DNA from 2 places in the Vibrio sp. QJM3NY_27 genome. Region 1 is predicted to be linked to the other one. Evidence: predicted binding sites of a transcription regulator. Region 1 holds the regulator's gene; the other holds the start of a gene.
The links. Region 1 encodes MetJ, which represses methionine synthesis genes. Its sites were predicted from a motif close to TTAGACNTNTANANGTCTAA; they were not measured.
Positions count from the first base shown of each region.

Region 1 (7,719 bases):
CGCACAGAACGTTGATAACGTTTATAAGTACACAGGTAAAGGCAACATGGTTGCAGTTATCTCTAACGGTACAGCGATTCTTGGCCTAGGTAACCTTGGCCCTATTGCTTCTAAACCTGTTATGGAAGGTAAAGCGCTATTGTTTAAGCGTTTTGCTGGTTTAGATTCTATCGATATTGAAGTAAAACACCGCACAATCGATGAGTTCGTTGATACGGTTGCGAATATCGCAGATACATTCGGTGGTATTAATCTAGAAGACATCAAAGCACCTGACTGTTTTGAGATTGAGCGTCGCCTGATTGAGCGTTGTGATGTCCCTGTTTTTCACGATGACCAACACGGTACAGCGATTGTAACGGCTGCAGGTATGCTGAACGCGATTGAGCTTCAAGGTAAGAAGCTTGAAGAGTGTAAGATCGTTTGTTTAGGTGCTGGCGCAGCGGCGGTTGCTTGTATGGAACTGCTGATCAAGTGTGGCGCTCAGCGTGAGAAGATTTACATGCTTGACCGTAAAGGTGTAATCCACACTCGTCGTGAAGACCTGAATGAATACAAAGCGCTATTCGCAAATAACACGGACAAGCGCACGCTTGAAGATGTTATCGAAGGCGCTGACTTGTTCTTGGGCGTATCAGGTCCTAACCTGCTACCAGCTAAAGCACTCACGCTGATGGCTGATAAGCCTGTTGTGTTTGCATGTTCAAACCCAGATCCAGAGATCAAGCCAGAGCTTGCTCATGAAGTTCGTTCTGACCTTATCATGGGTACAGGCCGTAGCGATTACCCGAACCAAGTAAACAACGTACTTTGTTTCCCATTCATTTTCCGTGGTGCGCTTGATGTGCGTGCGAGCGAAATCAATGATGAGATGAAGCTGGCTGCGGTTAAAGCGATTCGTGAACTAGCGAAAGAAGAAGTTCCGGCTGAAGTACTCGCCGCTGCAGGTGAGACTGCACTGGAGTTTGGTAAAGGCTACATCATTCCTAAGCCAATGGACCCACGTCTACTTCCTCGCGTAGCAAAAGCGGTTGCAGTAGCGGCCGTTGAATCTGGCGTAGCTCGTATTGAGATGCCTGCTAACTATATGGCTTAATGCTTTAATAATTTAATAGCTTAATAGCTTAATAGCTTAATAGCTTAATAGCTGTTGCTCTATTGAGCGAAAAAGAATAATAAAAAACCGACTCATAGGAGTCGGTTTTTTTTATGTCTATCATTCACAGAGCAGCTACCGATAACGTAGTGGGTGATGTGACAAATAAGGTTCAGCTATAGCGAATCAATATTGAAGGCAGTGACTGAGTTGTTTTTATTCTTCGTCAAACGCTTCGAATTCGATACCCATCTCTGTCATCAGCTTTTTCACTTCAGTCGGGATGTCGTCTGGACGGTCTTTACGGAGATCTTCATCCGTTGGCAGTGGTTGGCCTGTGTACGCATGTAGAAAGGCTTCGCACAGTAGCTCACTGTTTGTTGCATGGCGTAGGTTATTAATCTGGCGGCGAGTGCGCTCGTCAGTAAGAACCTTTAACACTTTTAGAGGGATAGAAACTGTAATTTTTTTTACTTGTTCGCTTTTCTTTCCATGCTCAGCATATGGGCTTATGTATTCACCATTCCAGTCGGCCATTGCGTACCTTCATCACTTTAGTTGTTAGAATAAATTAATAGTGGTGATTTTAGCGGGATTTACTGCCATAAGCAAAGACATATAGACGTCCAGAAGTGTTGACGTCTCACGTTTATGAAAGTAAAGTGAATAACATATATCTAACACAGCCGCAGAATGCCGACAAGCCGCTGTGATTCTCAGACGCAAAACTTGTAAGGAAGCACCTATGAGCAGCCGGAAGCCAGCAACAATCGCAGTACGTACTGGTATCGAGTCAGACACGCAACACCATGCCGTTGTCCCACCTATTTATCTTTCGACTAACTATGGGTTTCCCGCTTTTGGTGAAGTGCCAAAGTACGATTACACCCGTTCTGGTAACCCAAATCGTGGTTTATTAGAAACGGCATTGTTTGAGCTTGAGTCTGGCAAAGGTGCAGTGGTGACTAACTGCGGTACTTCGGCGCTTAACTTATGGGTTTCGGCTTTCTTAGGTGGCGATGATCTTATTATCGCTCCGCACGACTGCTACGGCGGTACTTACCGCCTGTTTAATACCCGCTCGTTAAAAGGTGACTTCAAAGTTTTGTTCGTTGATCAATCGGATCAAGCAGCGTTGGATGCGGCGATCGCGCTCAAGCCAAAGTTGATCTTAATAGAAACGCCATCGAACCCGTTGGTTCGTGTGGTTGATATTGCAGAGACTTGCCGTAAAGCGAAAGAGGTTGGTGCTCTGGTTGCTGTCGATAACACGTTTTTGACGCCGGTGTTCCAAAAGCCTTTAGAGCTGGGTGCTGATTTTGTTATCCACTCAACCACCAAATACATCAACGGACACTCAGATGTTATTGGTGGCGTTGTCGTGACGAAAACTGAAGAGCACGCTGAAGAGCTTGCATGGTGGGGCAACTGTATTGGTGCGACCGGCACACCATTTGATAGTTACATGACTCTACGTGGTATTCGTACGCTAGGTGCACGTATGCGTGTTCACGAAGAGAGTTCACGTGAAATTCTGACAGCGCTGCAACAACAAGATCTGGTGGGCACTATTTACCACCCAAGCCTTCCTGAACACCCAGGTCACGAGATCGCGAAGAAACAGCAGTTGGGCTTTGGTTCCATGCTGAGCTTTGAGTTTGCGGGCTCTTTTGAAGCGCTTAAATATTTTGTCGATAAGTTAGAGCTATTTTCTTTGGCTGAATCACTGGGTGGTGTTGAAAGCCTGATTTGTCACCCTGCGTCGATGACTCACCGTGCGATGGGCGAAGAAGCATTGGCAGAAGCGGGTGTTTCTCAACAATTACTGCGCCTTTCTGTTGGCCTTGAAGATGCGGAAGACCTAATCGACGATCTCAAGCAAGCGTTTGAAAAAACACAACGCTTTATCGCTGAAGGGGAGGCTTAATAATGGCAACCTTTCGCCAGCTACATAAATTTGGTGGCAGCAGTTTAGCGAACCCTGAATGTTACCAACGCGTGGTCAACATTCTTAGAGAATATTCATCAGCGACGGATTTGGTGGTGGTATCGGCCGCAGGTAAAACAACCAACCGCTTAATTGAGTTTGTCGAAGCGCTCGACAAAGATGGTCGTATTGCTCATGAATGCCTGCAAACCCTTCGTCAGTTTCAACTTGAACTGATTGAGGCTCTGCTTGAAGGTGAAGCCGCCTCGCAACTAACGGCAACCATCCAACAAGAATTTACCGCTTTGGGTGAGCTAACGGCTCCCTTGAGTGAAGCACAAAAAGCACAAGTACTGGGTCATGGTGAGGTTTGGTCTTCACGTTTGTTGGCGACGTTGTTGTGCCAGCATGACTTACAAGCAGTTGCTCAAGATGCACGTGCCTTTTTACGTGCAGAAGCGGGTGCTCAACCTGAAGTTGACCGCGCACGCTCTTATCCTCTGATTAAAGAAGCCTTGGCGCAGCATGCACATTGTCGCGTGGTAATTACTGGCTTTATGGCTCAGAACTGCGAAGGCGAAACGGTGCTGCTTGGGCGTAACGGTTCGGATTACTCTGCAACTGTTATTGGTGCTCTAGCTGAAGTTGAACGCGTGACAATCTGGAGTGATGTGGCGGGCGTATACAGCGCAGATCCTCGTTTGGTTTCGGATGCGTGTTTATTACCTCTGCTTCGCCTTGATGAAGCCAGTGAATTAGCTCGTCTTGCGGCTCCAGTGCTACACAGTCGAACGCTACAGCCTGTCGCTCAAAGTGCCATGGATCTCAGCTTGCGCTGCAGCTACCAGCCGGAGGCGGGCTCTACACAGATAGAGCGAGTACTGGCATCGGGGCGCGGTGCAAAAATTATTACCTCTTTGGATGAAGTTCTTATCGTGCAACTGACCTTTGGTCACGGCCATGATTTCGACCGTCTGGAGAGTGAAGTCCTTGAAGGGCTTAAGCGTGCTCAATTAGAGCCGCTTGCTTATGAATTAGAACCCGATCAACACTGCTTGCGCCTTGCTTACACGGAAGAGATCGCTGGTGGTGCATTAGAATATCTACAAGACCACGCGATTGAAGCTGAGATTAAACTGAAAGAAGGTTTTTCTCTGATTGCTGCAGTGGGGGCGGGTGTGACTAAGAACCCGAACCATTGCTACGGTTTCTACCAACAGCTCAAGAGCTCGCCAGTAGAGTTCATCTCAGAAGCGAACTCAGGCTTAAGCTTGGTGGCCGTGATTCGTAAGAGTGAAACATCAAGCCTAGTGAAAGGCATTCATTCTCAACTGTTCCAAGCTCAGAAGCGTGTTGCGATTGCCTTGTGTGGTAAGGGCAATATTGGCTCAAGTTGGTTAAGCCTGTTTTCAGAGCAAAAAGCGGAACTTGAAAAGCGTCGTGGGATGAACTTTGAATTGGTTGCGGTGGTTGATAGCCAAACCTATTGGTTCGACGATCAAGGCATTGATGCGACTTCAGTTGGTAAACGTTTTGATGATGAAGCGATTGCCAACAATGGTAACGACTGGCTAGAGCGTTTAGGTTCTATTCAGGGTTACGATGAAGCGGTAATACTCGATGTAACTGCAAGCCCTGTGCTTGCTGCAAAATACCTACAAATTGCACAACAAGGTATCCACCTGATCTCGGCTAACAAGGTGGCAGGATCTGCATCGAGCGAGTATTACCATCAGGTACAAGATGCTTTCGCTAAGATCAGCCGCCACTGGCTGTACAACGCGACAGTGGGTGCTGGTTTACCTATCAACCACACTGTGCGAGACCTGCGTGAGAGCGGTGACGATATCATTGCGTTATCAGGCATCTTCTCTGGCACTCTATCTTGGTTGTTCCAACAGTTTGATGGCACGGTGCCGTTCAGCGAGTTAGTCGACTTAGCGTGGCAACAAGGCCTGACTGAACCGGACCCGCGTGCTGACCTTGATGGTTCAGACGTCATGCGTAAGCTGGTGATTCTGGCGCGTGAATCCGGTTTGGATATCGAACCTGAAAACGTAAAAGTGGAATCGCTCGTACCTGCAGAGCTGCAAGATCTATCAGTGGATGACTTCTTCGATAAAGCTTCTGTTCTAAGCGAAGAGTTAGCTGAGCGTTTAGAGAAAGCGCACTCTCAACAGAAAGTTCTGCGTTACGTAGCGCGTTTGGAGAAGAATGGTAAAGCAACCGTAGGCGTTGAAGCACTGTCTAAAGAGCACGCTCTGGCGAACTTGTTGCCTTGCGATAATATCTTTGCGATTGAGAGTAAATGGTACAAAGATAATCCATTAGTTATCCGTGGCCCGGGTGCAGGTCGTGAAGTAACAGCGGGCGCAATTCAATCTGATCTAAACAGAATGTCGAGTCTGTTTTGATACTTAGAGCGGTTGGCTTAATAGTCAGAGCGATTGGTTGAATAGTCAGATCAATTGGTTTAATACTCAAATTAATTGGTTTAGTACGTAAATAGCATACTATTCACTAAGATAAATAAGGCTGAAAGCACGATGTGTTTGTCAGCCTTTTTTCTACATTATTTCTGCTTTGCGACCCATCTAACGACTTGAGTTTTACTCACGATCTACTTGAGAAAAATTCATAATGGATCTGTTGACATTAAATCGTATTCAATACATTCTACAGACATATAGACGTCTAAACGTCGTTTAAGGATTTGAGTTTTAGTGGTTGCTTTTGCCACAGGGAGAGTAAGATGGGATACACACACGCTAGTCATATCGACGCTTTAAATCAGAATATCGCTGAGCTTTCTGACAACATCAATGTGTCATTTGAGTTTTTTCCACCAAGCAGTGAGAAGATGGAAGAGACCTTGTGGAACTCTGTTCACCGTCTTAAAACACTTCAACCAAAATTTGTATCGGTAACTTACGGTGCAAACTCGGGTGAACGTGACCGTACCCACTCAATCATTAAAGAAATTAAGAACCAAACTGGCCTAGTGGCAGCACCACACCTAACATGTATTGATGCGAGCCGCGAAGAGCTGATTCAAATTGCCGACGACTACTGGGCAAATGGCATTGAAAGTATTGTTGCGTTGCGTGGTGACATTCCAGCAGGCGGCGGTGCGCCAGAGATGTACGCATCTGATCTAGTCGAGCTACTTAAATCTCGCCACGATTTTGATATCTCAGTAGCGGCATTCCCTGAGGTTCACCCTGAAGCAAAAAGCGCTCAATCTGATCTTATTAACCTAAAGCGTAAAGTGGATGCGGGCGCGAACCGTGCTATTACGCAATTCTTCTTCGATGTAGAAAGCTACCTACGTTTCCGTGACCGTTGTGTAGCGGCAGGTGTGGATGTTGAGATTGTACCGGGTATCTTGCCAGTATCTAACTTCAAGCAAGCGTCTCGTTTCGCTGCGATGAATAACGTAAAAGTACCGGGCTGGATGGCGAAGCAATTCGAAGGCTTGGATGATGATCCAACGACCCGCCAGTTAGTCGGTGCGAGCCAAGCGATCGATATGGTTCGTACGCTGAGCCGTGAAGGTGTGAAAGACTTCCACTTCTACACGCTAAACCGTGCAGAAATGACCTACGCACTTTGCCATACTCTAGGTGTTCGCCCACAAGTTGCTGCGCTGTAATTAAGCTTCAGCCTTGTTAAAGCGCTATTTGCTGTAAATCTCAAGTCCGATAGATACAAAAAAGGCTTGGACTCTAAGAGTTCAAGCCTTTTGCTTTTCTAGCGTCTAGCTTAACTTAAGCAAGAGCACCAAGTTCAAGCAGTACTTCGTCCGCCCAAACAATCCATGCTTCACGGATAAGTAGGTTACGACGAAGCGTTAAACGCTCAAGGCGTGCTTGCTTGTCTAGTGTAGATGGCGTTGCGTAGTAAGCCGCTTCGATTTCTTTGTAGTGAGAAACCAGTTTTCGAGACTCTTCAACTAGCTCAGCAAGTTGTACACGGTAAGCGTCAGCAGGTTGTACAGCACAAGCCATTAGCTTAGCTGAGAACTCGTCACGAACGGTTGGGTGTGCAGTTGGTTGTTCAAACCATTCACCTAGCGCGCTGCGGCCTGCGTCAGTGATAGAGTAAACTTTACGATCAGGTTTGCCTTCTTGAGGCTCAAGCACGCAAGTTACCTGGTCGTTCTGAGCCATTTTATTTAGCTCGCGGTAAACTTGTTGGTGGCTAGCTTTCCAGAAGTAACCAATGCTTGAGGAGAATTCTTTTGTGATATCGTAACCAGTAGCATCGCGTGTACTTAAAACGGTTAGAATTACGTGTGGTAATGACATGTCTGAAATCCAAATGGTAAACAGTAAACAAATACTTAGACAACAAGTGTGCTTCTAATGGCACGTTATATTGGTTATGTCTAAGTAGCACCAACTCGGCGGTTGGTTATGTCACCTTACAAAGCCGTTTATCACCTAGGTTGACCAGTTTATAGGTCAAGTTGCTGCAGATTATTTTGTTGGAGTGTTTCCGCAGCGGAGCAGTAGTATATCTAAATAATAAGCATAAAGTAGAATACATGGACAAAATAACCCAAAAAACTGACAAAATACTTACTAGTGGTTATCTGGTGAAATAAAAAGGCCGCACATGGCGACCTTTTGTTCTTTTTTTAGATGTAAATGCTGATTAGGTTATAGTAGGAATCACTAATTAACCAGTGTTTCGC
Region 1 is NZ_CM173511.1:3,241,688-3,249,406, reverse strand. It holds gene AC3CIA_RS14625 (malic enzyme-like NAD(P)-binding protein) at 1-1,096, shown strand, start outside; gene metJ (met regulon transcriptional regulator MetJ) at 1,313-1,633, opposite strand; gene AC3CIA_RS14615 (O-succinylhomoserine (thiol)-lyase) at 1,842-3,023, shown strand; gene AC3CIA_RS14610 (bifunctional aspartate kinase/homoserine dehydrogenase II) at 3,026-5,437, shown strand; gene metF (methylenetetrahydrofolate reductase) at 5,776-6,675, shown strand; gene AC3CIA_RS14600 (PadR family transcriptional regulator) at 6,791-7,330, opposite strand; gene ppc (phosphoenolpyruvate carboxylase) at 7,704-7,719, opposite strand, start outside.

Region 2 (7,719 bases), 190 kb from region 1:
CTTCAGCACGCTCAAGAATGTAAGTTGCGTAGATGTATTCTGTATCAAACGGAGGATCTTTACGCATCAGTACCGCATCTAAATCAGAGAGAGCGATAGTCTGTTCTGATTTGAATTCGTACCAGCCGTTTGGATCTTCTTTTAGTTCAACAACCTTAGTGTCAGCAATGGCTACGCCTTGATCTAAATGTAGATCATCCATTTCCATGTAATGGATTTCGTAACCGCGACGCTGAGCTTCAAGCATCATGGCAAAGCTAGAGTCTTTTTTGATGTTAATGGATGAAATTGGATCCATTACGATGCCAAGTTTGATCATTTTTTTCTCCTAGCCTAGATCGCCAAAACGGACTTGTAAGGCAGTAATTGCGGTTAGAGCTGCTGTCTCGGTACGAAGTACACGTGGGCCGAGTAGCGTCTCTTCAAATTTATATTGTTCTGTCATGCCTATTTCTTCAGCGGACAGTCCACCTTCAGGGCCAATCAATAGGCGCACCTTACTGATCGGCTCTGGAAGGGTATTGATTGAGTATTTAGCACGAGGATGCAGGTTTAGTTTTAACGCTTCGCTCGGTTCGCTGCACCACTCTTCAAGCTGCATGATTGGGCGAATAACTGGAACCGTATTACGGCCAGATTGTTCACATGCCGCGATAGCAATCTTTTGCCACTGCGCGAGCTTTTTCTCGAAGCGTTTAGTATCAAGCTTAACGCCACAGCGCTCTGAAATAAGAGGGGTAATGGTGTTCACACCAAGCTCAACCGATTTCTGAATCGTGAATTCCATTTTGTCGCCACGTGAAATCACTTGGCCTAAATGTAAGTCTAACGGAGATTCGCTGCTACGCTCGATACGTTCAGTAACATTAACTGTGACGTTCTTTTTTGATACTTCAGCAATTGTCGCTGGGAATTCAGCGCCACTGCCATCAAATAGAAGAACATCTTGACCTTCTTTCATACGAAGGACTCGACCAACATGACCCGCGGCATCTTCGCCTAAAGCGAGTGAACCTAACTGATGAATGCATTCTGGGTGATGGATACGAGGGATTCTCATGCTGGTAAACCTATAAATAGTGTCATTTGGGTATTTTGTCTCTGCCTAACATGGATGCTTTTAGTTGAAAAAACAAGGGTAGAACAAGAGTTTCAGGGGCAATTCTGAAACTCTTGTTTGAGATGGAGGCAATTGGAGATGTTGGTTGCCTGAGTCGTGTTATTTACAAGCAGGGAAAACAAATGGGTTGTGATTCCCCTGGATGGCATAGATTCGCTCATCACGGGTACATTCCCACTTATCGACAGGGAATTGCTTGTTCCACGCCATCATCAGGTTAGTCTGCTGCTTAGATAGCTTGAAACCATACTCTTGGCTCATATAAAGATAAGTACGCGCGATAGAACCTTTTGCTCTGTCGGGTGGCATCACTTTACGTTGTTTGAAGTTGACCTGCATTTCACACTGACCATAGCTCACGCCATCCATTCCATTCCACTGACTGAAATTGTAATTGGAGCGATCACCGTTAACCTCACCAATTGCCGGAGTTAGATTATGAAGGTCGGCTTCCATCGATTTAAATATTTTGTCATTGCGAGTGCAGTTCTTACGTCCGCCATCTTGCCAGCACTGACGCTGGTGGCCAAATTGCCAAGCTGGAACTACGTGTTCCCACTCAATGCGGGAAGCGCGCTTTTGCTGTTTTCTCACTTGATAACCACAGCCGTCGAGGTCGGGGATACCTTTCTTTTTGTCTTTCCAAGTAATGTCACAACCACAATAAAATGAAGTCGGATGATCGAGATAAATCTTCACTGCTTCTTTTTTAGCTTTAGAGAATGAGCTTGGTGGAGCGGCGAAAACGCTTTGAGTTACCAGTAGGCCAAATACTATTGATAAGTAGAAAGGCACCGATAGGCCAAATGCTTTTTGAGTGGTTTTTTGCATGGAAAAAGACTGATGAAAGTATGATAAACAACAGTCTAGCACTCAAATGTTAGTTCTCTCTATTACATTTATTCGCGTTACCTTGTGAGATTAAGATTTAGCTCAATTGAAGGCCGGTAAAAGCTAAGGTTTGCTGACATTGTTGGCAACGATACGTTGATTGGTTACGGATGACTTTGTTGTGTCTTCTAATCGACAGGGGATAAGTAGTGCAATCACAGCGGTACTCAAAGGTTTTTCCCTGAACTGAGGTGATCTCCAAGCTGTGGGTGGTTCTGGCCGGTACATTGAATACCTTTTCCATCACGTATTTCCACTCATTCCCGTGGGGCCTAACTCGTCCGAAGACCTGATGTGTGATCAGATGTGCGAGTTCATGAGGCACGACTTCGCTAATAAAGGCGTCTTCATTTTCGCTGAATAGTACTTGGTTGAGTTTTATCTCGTTTAACTGGAGGTAGGCTTTTCCCGCTGCCTTTCCTCTTAACTTGTAAGTGACGGTTGGGCATGGAAATTCACGAGAAAAGTGTTGATTAGCAATAGCTAGGCATTCGCCCAGTTTCTTATTTACTCGATGTTGTTGCGGGGTGTAAGACAAGCGTTGTTAACTCCAAAAAAAAGCCTCAGCGTTTAAGCTAAGGCCTCATCATAACATTGCTCATCGATCGTGAAACGATTTAAGCGTGATGTTTCTTTTTGATGACTTCGTGGTAAGCATGCCATGTTCCGTAACCAAGTAATGGCATCGTTACAATCATACCGACACCGTAGGTCGCGAAGCCGACTAAGATACCTGTACCAATGATACCAGCCCAAACGACCATCGCAGGGATGTTTGATTTAACAGCGTTGAAGCTAGTAAAAATGGCACTCATTACATCTACACGTCTTTCCATCATTAATGGAATCGAAAATGCTGAGATGCTAAATATCAGGCTAGCGATAACCAACCCAATCACTGAACCCGTAATCAGGAATGGTGCAAACTCGCTTAATGGTGCTCCTTGTACGGAAGGGTAGAGCGCATGCAATAACGCAGCAATCCGCATCCAAAAGATCATTGCCACCATTAACACAATCGCAAAGGCCCATTGGTGGGTGGAGTTGCGAGTAATTGCTTTCATTGAGTGGAACAAACTTGGGGAATGTCCTTTCTCTCTTTCCCAGCTTGCGTCATATAGGCCTAGAGCAAGAAAGGGTCCTATCAACATATAGACTATCAAGCTTGGCATGACGACTAGGTGTGTTCCTTGCCATTGGACTAGTTGCACGATGGCGATGGCCGCAGCCATGAAACACAATCCGTAAAATGCGCTGATTATTGGCATTTTCACTAAGTCATGCAGTGCAAGCGATAACCAGTGGAATGGGGCGGATATGCTTACTTGGTTACAAGGAATGGTGCGAGCGTAATCCTGATCGCTGACCTTGTGTTTCTTATCGTTTAGTTCGGATGGGTGCACGGTACGAGGCATAGATCCCCCTAGTTAAATAACGTCCTAGTTATAATTCCACAAGGCTCTGAAGTATCTCTTACGAGAGCGTTATGGTGTTGAGCTAAACTGCTCTTTGTCATCCCAGTTATTGTTCTTGCGTACATTTAACGAGCGTTATCAGACTGAATTAATTTGAGTTAAATGTGAGCTTGATCGCCTAGGAGTTACCTTAACTATTGTCAGTAGTGCTAGAAAACACAAATTATCAGCGGATTTTTATACTAAGTGGTTAACGGTAAAGAAGACTTGGACAGGGTGTTCTAGCGGGGGAAGGTTTGGTAAGTACATAAAAATAAAGCCCTTACTAAGAAGTAAGGGCTTTAAAGAAACAAATCGCAGTGGCTAAATTATTTTAGGCCAGCGAAGTCCGCAAGGATTGCTGCTTTGTCCGTCGCTTCCCAAGGGAACTCTTCGCGACCGAAGTGACCGTATGCAGCCGTCTTTTTGTAGATAGGCTGAAGAAGGTTCAGCATCTCTTGAAGACCGTATGGACGTAGGTCGAAGTTTTGACGAACTGCTTCAATGATGATTTCGTGAGCTACTTTCTCAGTACCAAACGTTTCAACCATGATAGATGTTGGATCCGCAACACCGATAGCGTAAGACAGTTGAATCTCACAACGGTCAGCCATGCCAGCAGCAACGATGTTTTTCGCAACGTAACGCGCTGCGTAAGCTGCAGAACGGTCAACTTTTGATGGATCTTTACCAGAGAATGCACCGCCACCGTGACGAGCTGCGCCGCCGTAGGTATCAACGATGATCTTACGACCTGTTAGACCACAGTCACCCATTGGGCCACCGATTACGAAACGGCCGGTTGGGTTGATGAAAAAGTTAGTGTCTTTATTGATCCACTCAGCAGGAAGTACTGGCTTGATGATCTCTTCCATTACCGCTTCACGTAGGTCAGGTGTTGTTACTGAATCACAGTGTTGAGTTGAAAGAACAACTGCGTCGATACCAACAATCTTACCTTGGTCGTATTGGAACGTAACTTGAGATTTCGCATCTGGACGAAGGAAGTCAAGCTTGCCGCTCTTACGTACTTCAGCTTGCTTCTTAACAAGAAGGTGAGAGTAAGTAATTGGAGCTGGCATTAGGATTGGTGTTTCGTTAGTCGCGTAACCAAACATGATACCTTGGTCGCCTGCGCCTTGATCTTTAGGATCGGCTTTATCAACACCTTGGTTGATGTCTGGAGACTGCTTACCAATTGTGTTTAGTACAGCACAAGAGTCTGCGTCAAAGCCCATATCAGAATGAACGTAACCAATTTCACGAACTGTTTCACGAGTGATTTCTTCGATATCAACCCATGCAGACGTTGTTACTTCACCGCCAACCATAACCATGCCGGTTTTAACGTAAGTCTCACAAGCAACACGTGCTTTTGGATCTTGTTCCAAGATGGCATCAAGAACAGCATCAGAGATTTGGTCTGCAATTTTATCTGGATGGCCTTCTGAAACAGATTCAGAAGTGAATAGGTGCTTAGCCATGAGAGCTCCACTTTTAGTTTAGTTTTTAGTTGCAAATAGTTAAATGCAAATAATTTTAGGCGTCGCAAGCTAGGAAGCGCCGCCATTAAATACAGTATATTTTGTAGGTGTTTCTACATCTAGACGGCTATTCTAAATTCCAGCGGTCGAATTACAAGCTCTTTTTTATGATATGTCATAACTAATCGTTTGCGTATCGGTCGAGATAACACATTGCTAAGTGATGTAAATGTTCGAAAATTGCGAAAAGTGACCGTTAAAATGCCAGTAAAACGTTTGCAGTCGCTAAAGTCGTTTGAGAGAATACCCGCGCTAATAAAAATGAAAACTTTAGCATCAATCTATTTTTTAAATCGCTTATGTACTCAGGAGCAGACATGCCTTCTCGTAAAGATCTAGCCAATGCAATTCGCGCACTTAGCATGGATGGCGTTCAACAAGCAAATTCAGGCCACCCTGGCGCACCTATGGGTATGGCTGACATCGCTGAAGTTCTTTGGCGTGGTCACTTGAACCACAACCCAGCAAACCCAGAGTGGGCTGACCGCGACCGTTTTATTCTGTCTAACGGGCATGGTTCAATGTTGATTTACTCTCTGCTTCATCTTGCAGGTTACGAGCTTTCAATTGAAGACCTTAAGAACTTCCGTCAACTGCACTCTAAGACTCCTGGTCACCCAGAGTACGGTTACGCTCCTGGTATCGAAACAACGACTGGTCCTCTAGGTCAAGGCATCACTAACGCTGTTGGTATGGCGATGGCTGAGAAAGCATTGGCTGCACAGTTCAACAAAGAAGGCCACGACATCGTCGATCACTTCACTTATGCATTCATGGGTGATGGTTGTCTGATGGAAGGTATCTCTCACGAAGCATGTTCTCTAGCAGGTACGCTAGGTCTTGGTAAGCTGGTTGCTTTCTGGGATGACAACGGCATCTCTATCGATGGCGAAGTTGAAGGTTGGTTCTCTGACGATACACCTAAGCGTTTTGAAGCTTACGGCTGGCACGTAATCTCGGCCGTTGATGGTCACGACTCTGATGCTATCAACGCGGCTATCGAAGCAGCTAAAGCGGATCCTCGTCCAACGCTTATCTGTACTAAAACTATTATCGGTTTTGGTTCTCCAAACAAAGCGGGTACGCACGACTGTCACGGTGCTCCACTAGGCGCTGATGAAATCACAGCAACTAAAGCAGCACTTGGTTGGGAACACGGTCCTTTCGAAATCCCGGTTGATATCGCAGCTGAGTGGAATGCGAAAGAAGCGGGCGCAGCGAAAGAAGCTGCTTGGAATGCTAAGTTTGACGCATACGCAGCCGCTCACCCAGAGCTAGCAGCAGAATTTAAACGTCGTACTAACGGCGAACTACCAGCTGAGTGGGAAGAAAAAGCAAACGCAATCATTGCTGATCTTCAAGCTAACCCAGCAAACATCGCATCACGTAAAGCATCTCAAAATGCTCTAGAAGCGTTCGGTGCTATGCTACCTGAATTCATGGGCGGCTCTGCTGACCTTGCGCCTTCTAATCTGACTATGTGGTCTGGCTCTAAGTCGCTTGAAGCAAATGACTTCTCTGGTAACTACATCCACTACGGTGTACGTGAATTCGGTATGACGGCTATCATGAACGGTATCGCTCTGCACGGTGGTTTCGTACCATACGGCGCAACGTTCCTAATGTTCATGGAATACGCGCGTAACGCAATGCGTATGGCTGCTCTGATGAAAATTCAGAACATCCAAGTTTACACGCACGATTCTATCGGCCTAGGCGAAGATGGTCCTACTCACCAACCGGTTGAACAGATCGCTTCTCTACGTCTGACTCCAAACATGAGCACATGGCGCCCATGTGACCAAGTTGAGTCTGCTGTTGCTTGGAAACTGGCAATCGAGCGTAAAGATGGTCCTTCTGCACTTATCTTCTCTCGTCAAAACCTTGCACAACAAGATCGTGACGCTGAGCAAGTAGCAAACATCGCAAAGGGTGGTTACATCCTGAAAGATTGTGCTGGCAAGCCAGAGCTAATCATCATTGCTACAGGTTCTGAAGTTGAGCTTGCTGTTGAAGCAGCAGCACAACTAACAGCTGAAGGTAAAGCAGTACGCGTAGTCTCTATGCCTGCAACTGACGCGTTTGATAAGCAAGACGCTGAATACCGTGAATCTGTACTTCCATCTGACGTAACAGCACGTATCGCTGTAGAAGCTGGCATCGCTGACTTCTGGTACAAGTACGTTGGTTTCGGTGGCAAGATCATCGGTATGACAACGTTCGGCGAATCTGCACCAGCGGGTGAGCTATTCAAGATGTTCGGTTTCACTACTGAAAATGTAGTAAACACAGCGAAAGAGCTTCTTGCTTAATCATTGACTGATGGCCTTGTGCTAACAGTTAAATGAAGGAAAAAACCGAGCGCTGAGTTCGGTTTTTTTGTATCTGGGGTTTGTTATCACTTAGACTAAGGCTTACAAGCAACAGATCAATCTGTCATAAGTAAGCTGAGTTATTCAAGTAATGCCTTTTAGGTAGGATTCAGTTATCATCTGTTGCACGAAATTTTGGTTAGATGTAAGGAACTATGCTAAAAGTCGCGATAAATGGATTTGGACGAATAGGGCGCAATATATTGCGCGCTGTCTATGAAAGTGGCAAAAGCCAACAAATCAAAGTAGTAGCGGTCAATGAGCTTGCTCAGCCTGACGCTATGGCTCACCTATTGCAGTACGACACCAGTCACGGCCGCTTCGGCAAGAAAATCTCA
Region 2 is NZ_CM173511.1:3,052,524-3,060,242, reverse strand. It holds gene gshB (glutathione synthase) at 1-319, opposite strand, end outside; gene rsmE (16S rRNA (uracil(1498)-N(3))-methyltransferase) at 329-1,060, opposite strand; gene AC3CIA_RS13575 (endonuclease) at 1,220-1,951, opposite strand; gene AC3CIA_RS13570 (SprT family zinc-dependent metalloprotease) at 2,049-2,549, opposite strand; gene AC3CIA_RS13565 (DUF2189 domain-containing protein) at 2,629-3,426, opposite strand; gene metK (methionine adenosyltransferase) at 3,795-4,949, opposite strand; gene tkt (transketolase) at 5,327-7,321, shown strand; gene epd (erythrose-4-phosphate dehydrogenase) at 7,537-7,719, shown strand, end outside.
Region 2: metK (methionine adenosyltransferase) is a predicted target of MetJ. The motif match lies at 5,061-5,080, and genes of this name have one in related genera.